DNA from 2 places in the Paenibacillus filicis genome. Region 1 is predicted to be linked to the other one. Evidence: riboswitches for the same ligand, from Rfam matches in the RefSeq annotation. Region 1 holds a riboswitch; the other holds the start of a gene.

Evidence for each region. Region 1 has a riboswitch for cobalamin ahead of WMW72_RS08695 (FecCD family ABC transporter permease). Riboswitches for the same ligand answer to the same signal wherever they lie in the genome.
Region 2: it holds a riboswitch for cobalamin, as region 1 does, so the genes downstream of both, WMW72_RS33625 (ABC transporter substrate-binding protein) here and WMW72_RS08695 (FecCD family ABC transporter permease) in region 1, are expected to answer to the same signal.

Annotation. Positions count from the first base shown of each region.
Region 1 is NZ_JBBPCC010000004.1:165,280-170,799, reverse strand. Features, by position in the region: gene WMW72_RS08710 (class I SAM-dependent methyltransferase) at 140-1,228, opposite strand; gene WMW72_RS08705 (ABC transporter substrate-binding protein) at 1,289-2,299, opposite strand; gene WMW72_RS08700 (ABC transporter ATP-binding protein) at 2,296-3,102, opposite strand; gene WMW72_RS08695 (FecCD family ABC transporter permease) at 3,120-4,202, opposite strand; cobalamin riboswitch at 4,367-4,567, opposite strand; gene WMW72_RS08690 (Sapep family Mn(2+)-dependent dipeptidase) at 4,729-5,520, opposite strand, start outside.
Region 2 is NZ_JBBPCC010000036.1:21,661-27,180, forward strand. Features, by position in the region: gene WMW72_RS33610 (ABC transporter ATP-binding protein) at 1-336, opposite strand, end outside; gene WMW72_RS33615 (ABC transporter permease) at 361-1,233, opposite strand; gene nikB (nickel ABC transporter permease) at 1,230-2,171, opposite strand; gene WMW72_RS33625 (ABC transporter substrate-binding protein) at 2,172-3,812, opposite strand; cobalamin riboswitch at 3,910-4,101, opposite strand; gene WMW72_RS33630 (DUF423 domain-containing protein) at 4,160-4,522, opposite strand; gene WMW72_RS33635 (glycoside hydrolase family 30 protein) at 4,840-5,520, opposite strand, start outside.

The sequences.
Region 1 (5,520 bases):
GAGCCGGACCGTATTTGACTGCTGTTCAAAAAAGCGCTCGGGAGATAAGGGACATCGACTATGCCTCCCTATCTTCCGAGCGCTTTCAATGGACATACTTATTGTCTTACTTTGCAAAAGAACAGCGCTAACTGCCCGCTCAGCGCTTCCTCGCCATCACCGTGAAGGACACGGCGGCCGCGTGACCGTGCATACCGCTCTCTGCTCCCGCGTGCAAGCCTCCTGCCCGCCACGCGTCCGGCTTATAAAGCTTCGTGGACGTGCCGAGACGTCCCTCGGCCTCCAGCGTCTCCAGTGACTCATCCCGCTGCATGTCTGACACGGGATGGTCAAGCCCAGTCGGAAGCACCGTGCCCCATGGCTGGCTGGCGCCTTCATTCTCCACAAGGCCGACAACGTCGAAGCCCTCCGACTCCAGCAGCAGGACCAGTTCCTTGGGCGTCATAAGCGCCAGCTCCCGCTCTACGCGGTACCGGGGCTGCTCCAGGCCATCCACGAACGTTTCGAAGGTAGTGGTGACCCGGAACGTTTGACGCCGCCATGAAGTTTCCCCTTCTACGTGCCTGTAGACGATCTTGTCCTTCGGCAGCAGCTTGCGCTGCACCGTCTTCCAGCTCGCCTCAGCAGGAGGCAGCAGCAGCTCAACGGCAAGCAGCCCGTCCGGTGCCAGATGCTCCCGGATTCTCCGAAGCACCGTCCGATGCTCGCTCATCCGGGTTATATGCTGGAACACGCCCTGAAGACACAGGGCGTGTGTGAACGCCCTCTCCGCCAGCTCCAGCTCCAGCATCGGCTGCTCTGCCAGCTCCAGGCTGTCCGCGCGGCCCTTGAGCACGCGCTGGCGCTTCGCCTCCGCGAGCTTCAGCATCTCCCGGCTGCGATCCACACCGCATACCCGCATGCCGTGCTGCGCCAGCTCCACGGCGATCCGGCCAGTGCCCGTCCCGAGCTCCAGCACGCGGGGCGGCTCAGCAAGCCCCCCGCTGGTCGCCAGAACCCAGTCGCGGGCGAAGGCGATGCCGGCCTTACCGGCGAACTGATCGTACAGCTCCACCTCTATCCCCGCATACAGGGCATTGGCTTGCGGCTCATGCCGCACGCCCTGAAGACCGCACCGCGAACAGACCGTTCCGGCCAAGGCACCAATCGGCACGCCCGCAGGCACACCGTTGCGGCTATCCCCAAACCATTCGTCATATTTATAGTGGCAAAATGAACAATCCGTCATAGTCAATGCGACGACACCTCCGGGCCTCTTTCTCTCGACAGCTCCGAGAAGAGCAGGTCTTTATTTAAATTTCTCGGGATAGAAGCCCTTCGCCATCTTGTCCAGGGCCGTCATGTTCCGGACTCCCTCGAACACATCGGACAGCGGCATGATCACGAACCGGTTATTCTTGATCGCAGTCACATTCGCCAGAGCCGGATTGCTCTGCAGGGACTTGATCTTCTCTTGGGCCGTCGGCTTGTCGTAATCGAAGATCAGGATCACCTCCGGATCACGCGCCACAACCTCCTCCCAGCTCACCGTCGCCCAGCCCTTTTCGACATCGCCGAAAATATTCTTACCGCCTGCCAGCTGGACCAGATTCGTCGTTAACGATTTACCTGCTGTGTACGCCTTGTCATCTCCGCTGTCATAGGCAAATACCCGCAGCGGCTTCTCAGGCTGACCGATCTTCGCTTGAATCTCTTTCACTTTCGCTTTCATCGAATCGATCATCGCGTCGGATTTGGCCTTCACGTTGAAAATAGTTCCGATATTCGAGATATCCGCATACACGTCATCCAGCGAGCCGAACGGCACATAAGTTCCTTGGGCCACATAGGCCGTGATGCCTTTTTCCTTCAAGGCTTCTACAGTACCGACACCTTTCTCGGCAAAGGCGCTTTTGCGGCCGTAGACAAAGTCCGGATCAGCACCCAGCAGCACTTCCAGGGAAGGATACTTGGCAGCGAGCACCGGGATGGCGGCATACTTTTCCTTCAGCTCAGGGAGAATCTCGTCGTCCATGTAGGCGGTGCCGACCATCGACTTCTCCAGACCTAGCGCCAGCATAATTTCCGTCGTATGCTGGTTCAAGCTGACAGCCCGCTTGGGAGCTTCCTTGAAGGTCAGCGTACGGTCCATGTTTTGGATCGTGACAGGCGTATAAGCTGCCGCTTGCTCGGACGATGCTTTCTGCGGGCTGTCTCCGCCAGCCGCCGGGCTCTTCGAAGGGGTTTGACCGCAAGCGGTCAGGACTACCAACAGCGTGCTCATGAGCACAGATATCATCAGTGTTGAAAAACGTTTCATACGAGTAAGGCTCCTTTTGTCTTAAATTGAGATTGCAATGATTCAGGGAAATACGTAATGCTGAGCCTGCGGGTCACCGGATGCACGGCCAGCTCCGCACTCACGCCGAACACTTCTTCCAGCAGTTCGGGCGTTATCACTTCATCGGGCGTGCCCGAAGCGTGTACCTGACCGGCGTTCATCACGATGATCCGGTCGCAGAAATAACAAGCCATATTCAGGTCATGCAGTGCCGATAACGCGGTAATCCGCAGTGTGCGGACCAAGTCCATAATCTGCAGCTGGTACCGGATGTCCAGATGGTTCGTCGGCTCGTCCATGATGAGAAATTGCGACTGCTGAGCCAGCGCCCGGGAGATCAGCACGCGCTGCTTCTCCCCGCCGGACAGATTGGAGAAGCTCCGCCGCGCATAGTCCCCCATCCCTACACGGTCCAGTGCTTCGCGAACCAGGGCGTCGTCCCCCTTCGTATCTGCGGCAAACATCCCTTTGTGGGGATGGCGGCCCATCAGTACAATATCCCAGACTGTAAAATCAAAGACGGATGACGTCTCCTGACTGACCACCGCCATCCTCTGCGCAGCTTCCTTGTAGGACAGCTCGGACAGAGCCTGCCCGTCCAAGGAAATCCAACCCGCTTGGGGCTTCAGCACGCGGTAGATGTTTTTCAGCAGCGTCGACTTGCCGCTTCCGTTCGGACCGATGATGCCGACAAATTCGCCCGGATTCACCTGCAGGTCCACGTCTTGCACGATAGGGACTCCCTTGATGCCGTACGAGAGCCCCTGAACCTCCACCTTCATCGGTCGGTTCCCTCCCTCTAGAACGAGTATGAGCTGCGGCGCAGCAGCCAGATAAAGAACGGACCGCCGCACAGCGCCGTGACGATGCCGACGGGCAGCTCCTCTGGAGCCAGGACCAGCCGGGCGAACACATCCGCCCAGATCATGAAGGATGCCCCCAGCAGCATGCTGACCGGCAGAACGCGGCGATGGTCGGAGCCTACCAGCAGCCTCACCAGATGGGGGATCATCAATCCGATGAATCCGATCGCTCCGCTGACCGCGACGATCACCCCCGTCAGCAGGGAGGCCACGATCACCAGCACCTTGCGGAAGCGGTCCATGTGGACTCCCAGGGTGACAGCCGTCTCTTCTCCCATCAACAGCGCATTCAGTGAACGGTATTGCAGCATCAGGTACGCGGTACCGGCCACGACCAAGAAGGACGGAAGCGACAAGTAGCTCCATTTGGCCCCGGTCAGACTGCCCATCATCCAGAACATCGCCGACCGGATGCCTTCTTCCTTCGGCGCCATTGTCACGATAAAGCTGGTCAGCGCCGACAACATCATAGACACTGCGATACCCGCGAGCAGCAAGCGCGTATTGGACAACGAGCCGCCGACGCGTGCCAGCATGTAGACCAGCACGATGGCGAGCAGCGACCCAAGAAACGCCGACACGGATAGAGCATACGAGCCGAACACTTGAAACGCGCCGAATAAAATCACAAGCGTAGCGGCAGCGGACGCGCCCGAGGACACACCCAGAATGTACGGATCGGACAGCGGATTGCGGGTCAGCGCCTGGATGACAGTCCCCACTACAGCAAGTCCGCCCCCTACGACAGCGCCCAGCAGCACGCGCGGGAAGCGGATGTCCCAGATAATATTGCCCTGTGCCTTGGACCATTGCGGCTCCAGCCACTGGTCCACGCCAGGGATATGCGAGAACGCAATTTTCCACACGGTGGACGGTTCGATACGGACCGGCCCCAGCATCACCGCGAGCGTAACCGACACGAGCAGCAGCACAGCCAGCCCCAGCACGATGAGGGGGAACCGTCCCTCGGCTGCGATCCGGGTTGCTGCGGCAGATCTCTCTTGCGATAAACGACTCATCTGACCCCCTCTTTCCTCCAGATCTCACACACAGCAAAAAGGAGCATCCCTACCCGCGATCAGCGGTTAGACATGCTCCTCTAATAGACAGGACGGCTCGAAATAATCGAGGTCCACCAATAAGCCTCAGCATTCTAACACCTCCCCATTCTCCGCAGGTCAAAGCAGTGTTGTCCAAACAGGCAGGTCTCCTGACTCAGGGTTTCTCTCTCGGCGTCTTCCCGGAGCAAGCTCCAGTGACATCGTACCGAGAAATAGCCGGACCTTCCGGCTCCCTTTACAGTGGCGGGACCGTGACGGATTTGCACCGTACTTCCCTTTTAAGCTTTGGCCGAAGCCAAAGCACCTGTTTCCACTTATGCAATTATCATCCTTTAGTCTATAGCAGCGATAAGAATAGTGTCAATTGAAATGTTTACGAAGAAGCGTACTAGCAGACATATTCATCCGGTAAACATACAGAAAGCCCGCTGCCGCAGCAACCGGGCTACTCCGTCTTAGCCTTTACAGCCTGCCTATTTCCCGCTCATGACTCGGCCCATTCATTCAAAGCCAGCAGCGCCATCACATAAACCTTGAGCGCCGCCAGCAGATTCGGGATTGACTGGGCTTCATCCGGCCCATGAATCTGTCCATGGCCCTCCGGCAAGCCGAGCACAGATACATCCGCCGGCATCCCTGGACCGAAGCCAACGGCATGCGGGAGCTTGCGGGCGTAGGTGCCGCCGCCCATGACGAACGGCTCCTTCTGCGTCCCCATCACCCGGTTGAACGTATCGTTCAGCAGCCTGACCTCCGGGGCATCCTTATCGACCCGGTTGCCCTTATTCACCTGCACCGCGTCAAGCGTGAAGCCATGACCGGCAGCCGACTGCTCGAGCGCCTTGAGAAGGACGGAAGCATCCGCCGTAATCGGACACCGGATATTGAGATTCAGACGGGCCTCGCCCCGCACCAGGCTGCCGATCGCGCCGACGCAGGTCAGCTCGCCGGACACCTCATCCGCGCAGGCGATGCCCAGCGCTGCTCCGTCATAAGTGGCGCACACCGCCGCGATGAACCGGAAGGCTGACGCCTCTCCGGCATCCAGCAAACCCGCAGCGAGCACGGCGTCCAACAGCACGTGAATCGCATTGATCGAGCCGGACGGAAAGGCCGCATGCCCCGGAATTCCCCGGGCCGTCAGCCTGACTGCACCCAAATCCCCCGGCAGCTCGCCCGGCGCATCCACGCGCGTTACCGTGACCGTCTCCGGCAGAGCCTGCAGCCTGCGCCCCAGCCCTTCGTCATAGCGCAGCGTCAGCTCGGCCTCGCCGGG
Region 2 (5,520 bases), on a different contig from region 1:
GAGCTGGTAGCCGATCGTCAGTACCGGATTAAGCGAAGTAGCGGGATTTTGCGGGATGAATGCGATCTCGCTGCCCCTCAGCTGGCGCAAACGTGTCCGGTGCAGCTTCAGGAGCTCCTGGCCTTTGAAGCGGATCGATCCGCTCACCTCCGCCGAATCCGGCAGCAGGCCGGGGATGGACAGCCCGAGCACCGACTTGCCGCTGCCCGTCTCGCCGATCAGACCGAATATTCGCCCTTGGTACAGATCGAGGGACACCCCGTTGAGTGCCCGAAGCCTACCCTCCGCGGATGGAAAGGAGGCTTGTATATCACGGATTTGCAGCAGCGGCTCCATCGCTTATCGACTCTCCTTTTTCGGTTACAGCAGTGATTTATCCGGAGAAGACTTCTTGTCCAGCTGATCCCGGAGATGATCGCCAATCCAGTTGATACACAACGAGACGACGCCGATGCATAGGCCCGGGGCCAGCATCAGATGCGGGTAGCTGCGGAAGTGCGCTCTGGCATCGTTCACCATCACGCCCCAATCCGGGGCGGGCGGCTGCAGACCGAGCCCGAGGAAGCTGAGCGAAGCGATAGACAGGATCACCCGACCTACCCGGATCGTACCCAGCACGACCAGCGGCCCGATCATATTCGGCAGCAGATGGCGGACGATGATATACGTATGCCCCGCTCCCAGCGAGCGGATTCCCTCCACATAGGCTTCCTCCCGCAGCTTCATCACTTCCCCGCGAACGACCCGCGAGAAATCCGGCCACGATGTCACGATCAGGGCGATGAACAGGCTCTTTGTACCCGGTCCGAGCGTGCCGGCTATAGCCAGCATGAAGGCCAGTCCCGGTAAGCCCTGGAACATGCTGACGACCGCCTGAATCACATCGTCGGCCCAGCCTCCCCAATACCCGCTCAGCGTGCCGATGACCAGCCCGAGCAGCATCGTAACAGCCGTGACGGCTATCGCCAGCACGATGGACACTCGGCCGCCGTACAGCAAACGGCTGAATACATCCCGTCCCAGCGTATCCGTCCCCAGAAGGTGATGCGCTGACAGAGGAGCCAGCCGTTCCGTCATATTCACCTGGTTGGGATCATACGGGGCCAGCCATGGCGCCAGAATGCTGCACAGCAGCACCGCTGCGAGGATGAGGACGGCCATCCCTGTCGTGCCCTTAAGCCAGGTTATGCGGTGACCGGTCAGACTTGAGCCTGATACAGACTCTGGCTTCATCGCAGCTTCCCTCCCACTCTCATCTGTGGGTGAATCCACAGATAGGACAGATCGACCAGCAGATTGAAGATCACGTACACCAGTCCGGTGAACACGACATAGCCCTGGATCACCGGATAATCCCTGCGGAAAATCCCGTCCATCGCGAACCGGCCGATTCCCGGTACGGCAAAGATCACCTCGACAATGACAGACCCGCCCAGAATCGCACCGAAATAAGTACCCAGCACCGTCACGAGCGGAATCAGCGCGTTGCGCAGGGCGTGGATGACCAGGATACGCAGATCGGGCAGTCCCTTGGCCTTGGCCGTCACCATGTACGACTGGTTCCACACCTCGAGCAGCGCAGCCCGCGTCAGGCGCATCAGCACCGCGCTCGTGCCTGAAGCGAGTACCAGCGCCGGCATAATCAGATGACGGAACGTGCCATATCCGCTCGTCGGCAGCCAGTGCAGCTTCTCGGCGAACAAGGAGATCAGCAGGATCGCCAGCCAGAAGCCGGGAATGGAGATCAGCGTCAGGGCGACCGCCCGGGCCGCATGATCGAACCAGCCGTTCTTCTTGAGCGCCATCAGCATCCCCAGCGGAATCCCGGTCCCGGCGGCGAACAGCAGCGCCAGTCCGGACACGCTGAGCGTGACCGGCAGCCGGCGCAGCAGCTCCCCGCTCACGGATTCCTTGGTCATATACGAGGTGCCCAGATCGCCATGGCTAGCTCTCCACAGCCAGCGTCCGTACTGAACAGCCAGCGGATCGTCAAGACCCAGCTCCTGCCGCTTGACGGCGATCTCCTGCTCGGTCGGCTCCTTGATCCCATTCATACTCAAGGCTTCGACCGCAGGATCTCCGGGCGAAGCCACACTTAGAACAAAAGCTATGAAAGAAATGCCCAGCAGGACAGGAATAGCGGCGGCTATCCGCCTGAAGACATACCGCATCTACTTGACCCAGGCAAGCTGAGGCAGCGTAGTGCCGTAGATCGTCGCTTTATAGCCTTTTATTTTTTTATTGTAGGCGATCAGACTGGCATCGTTGAATAAGGGAATCGTCGGCAGATCCGCAGCGGCGATCGTCTGCAGCTCGTTGTAGATACCCTTGCGCTCATCCAGGCTCAAGGTTCCCTTGGCTTGATTCAGCAGTTGGTCAACCCGGTCATTCTTATAGCCCAGGCTGTAGCTCTTGTTGCTGGAGCCAGCGCTGGAGAAATAGTTGGTGAAGAGGGTGAACGGATCGCCATTCGGCAGTCCCTGGGTAGCGAGAGCCAGATGGTAATCCCCCTTGGCCTGTGCGTCTTTGAAGGCAGCTCCATCCAGAATCTTGATATTTACGTCCAGCTGCAGATCCTTCAGCACGGATTGGAACAGCTCCGCCTGCGCTTTATATGGATAACGGTCCAAGCCGTAGGTCGGCACGATCAGATCGATCGACTGCCGCTGAGTGCCCAGCACCTCTGCTGCCAGCTTCTTGGCTTCATCCGGCTTATGCTCCAGCTTGATTTCCTTGTAGAACGGCGAGGTGCTGTTCAGGAAATTGGCGGTGGCGGTCGGGTAGCCCAGATACAGCTCCTTCACCAATTGCTCACGGTCCAGCATCAGGCTGACGGCCTGGCGCATCTTCGGATTATCGAAGGGCGCCTTCTTGCCGTTCGGGTGCAGATAATGAGAAATCGTCGACTTCGTTGCCGAAATTTCGAATTGGGGGTCCTTCAGTAGCTCCTTGGCGAGGGTAGGCGGGATCGCTCCAAGATCCATGACACCCATAATCTCACCGGATTTCAAAGCGGCCAAACGGGTATCCGGGTCCGGGATCGAACGGACGCGAATCCGCTTGGTTGCAGCCTTCTCCCCGTAATAGCCGTCGAACGCTTCCAGCAGTGCATATTGATCCTTCTGATGCTCGATCAGCTTGAAGGGACCTGTTCCTTGAGGAAGGCCGTTGAAATCGCCTTTCTCATTGAAGTTCTTAGGGCTGTAGATCGCGCTAGAGAAGTTAACCATCGCATACAACAGCGTAGGCTGCGGATTTTCAAAGACGAGCTTGAATGACAGATCGTCCAGCTTCACAACTTCCTTCAGCCCCGGATAAGAACTCTTGATGTCCAGGGTATAGAACGGCGAGCTCTTGGGACTTACCTGCTTGTACCGGTTAAAGTTGGCGATGACGGCATCCGCGTTCAAGGATTCTCCATCATGGAACTTGACGTTATTCCGCAGCTTGAAGCTCCATTCCTTGCCGTCGGCCGACATCGTCCACGATTCCGCGAGCTTGGGAGCGGGCTGTCCGTCCTCGGAAGCGGTGATCAACGGCTCCCATACATATAAGATCGTGCTCGTGTAATAAGCATCTTGCGGTCCGGGCGCCAGATCGCGGGGCGCCGCCAGGACAATTTCCTCCGGAAGCTGGCTGCCGGAGGGGGCTGTGGATGGCGTGCCGGTCTGCGGCGCCGCTGAGCTACACCCTGCCAGGACGAGCAGCAGACATAGAGCCCATAGAACCATGTGAAGCTTGGTCTTGGATTGTTGAACAAATGGATACATGCGTTCGATTCCTTCTTTCTGCTGGATAAATAAAAAAGACATCTTTACCTTCACACAAGGAAGGTTAAAGATGTCCCGACATATGATATGGAAACAAGACGGCCGTCTTTAACACCTCCCTATTCTCCGTAGGGGTCAACGTTGTGTGTCAGAACAGGCAGGTCTCCTGGCTCGGGTATCTCTGCCGTCGGCAGCCTTCCCCATCCGATATGCGGATCAGTGGCATCTTGCCGAGACTCCTCCCCTACAGTGGCGGGACCGCGTCGGCATCGCACCGAACTTCCCTATTAAGCTTGACCTCAGTCAAGCACCTTGTTCCCTGAGGTATGCAGTTGTCTATGAAACAAGACTGATCATATCGTAATCTTTCTGTTCAGGCAAGCCCGAGATCAGATCACGGCCACGAGCACCAGCACCCAGCCGATCAGGAACGCCACTCCCCCGAGCGGGGTAATCGGGCCAAAAATTCGCTTGCCCGTCAGACTCAGCATGTACAGACTCCCCGAAAACAAAATCACGCCGGCCAGCAGAAACCAGCCGCCTGTGACGATCAGAGACGCTTCTGGCAACCGGTCCGCCAGCAGTCCAAGCAGCAGCAAGCCGAGCGCATGCGCGATATGGTACTGGACCCCCGTCTCGTACACCTTCATCTTATCCGGTGTTAGCCTGGCCTTGAGCGCATGCGCACCGAAGGCACCCAGCGCAACCGCCAGAAACATCAATATACTGCCAAGCATCACAAAAGTTTGCATCGTATGGCCTCCATCACGGGATCTGACTTCTACAGACAGCATAGCATGGCGAGGCTGAGGGGACAACGGCGGGGCGGGTAGGAGGAATAATCCGACTGGCAGAGCTATCCGGCAGCGCCCGCCGACAAGATCTCGCTGCGACTTGCCTGAGACGGCAAAACCCCCTCTCCAAAGAAAGGGGATCTTGATGTACGAGGTATCTCCTGCGGGCTTTCCACAGCTGAAGCCCGGCCTGAACCCGCCGGTTATTTCAGCAAAATCCATTCGTATTCAACCGCATAGATGGGTCTCTGATACAGCCAGCCCAGTGCCTCGTCTCACGCCCACTTGAACGTAACGGCGGCTTCCCCAGCTATCGTATACTGGAATGTCCGGTCGCCACACGCCACCACAAATAACTTGGGATCAGTCGTCCGGTTGGACACGATGACAACCTTGGAGCCATCCTCATTGCGGAATGCTACACTTTCCAGGTCGTCCTCGAACGTATTCGATTCGATCCGGTAAGCGCCCGGCCGCACAAACTTACTGATATGGCCCAAGGTGTAATAATCCAGGTTATAGGTGAGCTGCCCGGTCTGCTGCTCGATCTTCACCAGCCCACGGCAGGTGCTGCGGGACAGTACGGTCGGACCGTTGTTCTCGTCCAGCGCGATATTCCACCAGATCACCGACTTCGACCAGTTCCGCGTCGTGCGGATCACATGCTTCATCTGATCCATGAAGGCGTCGTGGAACGGCGGAATCCACTGGCCTCCGGAGGCCTCGGTGAACCAAACGTCCTTATCTGGGAACCGCTTCTTGATCAGCGTCATCGCCTCATGGCGCCCCCCGTACACATGCCAGGCCGTCCCTGCGATATAGCGGTTCGCTTCGGCATCCTCATAGATCTCATCAGGGTGGCTCGGGACATCCCAGTTATGATCATAGCACATAATCTTGACGGGCTGCTCCCGCTCCGCCAGCTTCGGTCCCAGATGCGACTTGATAAACGCCGC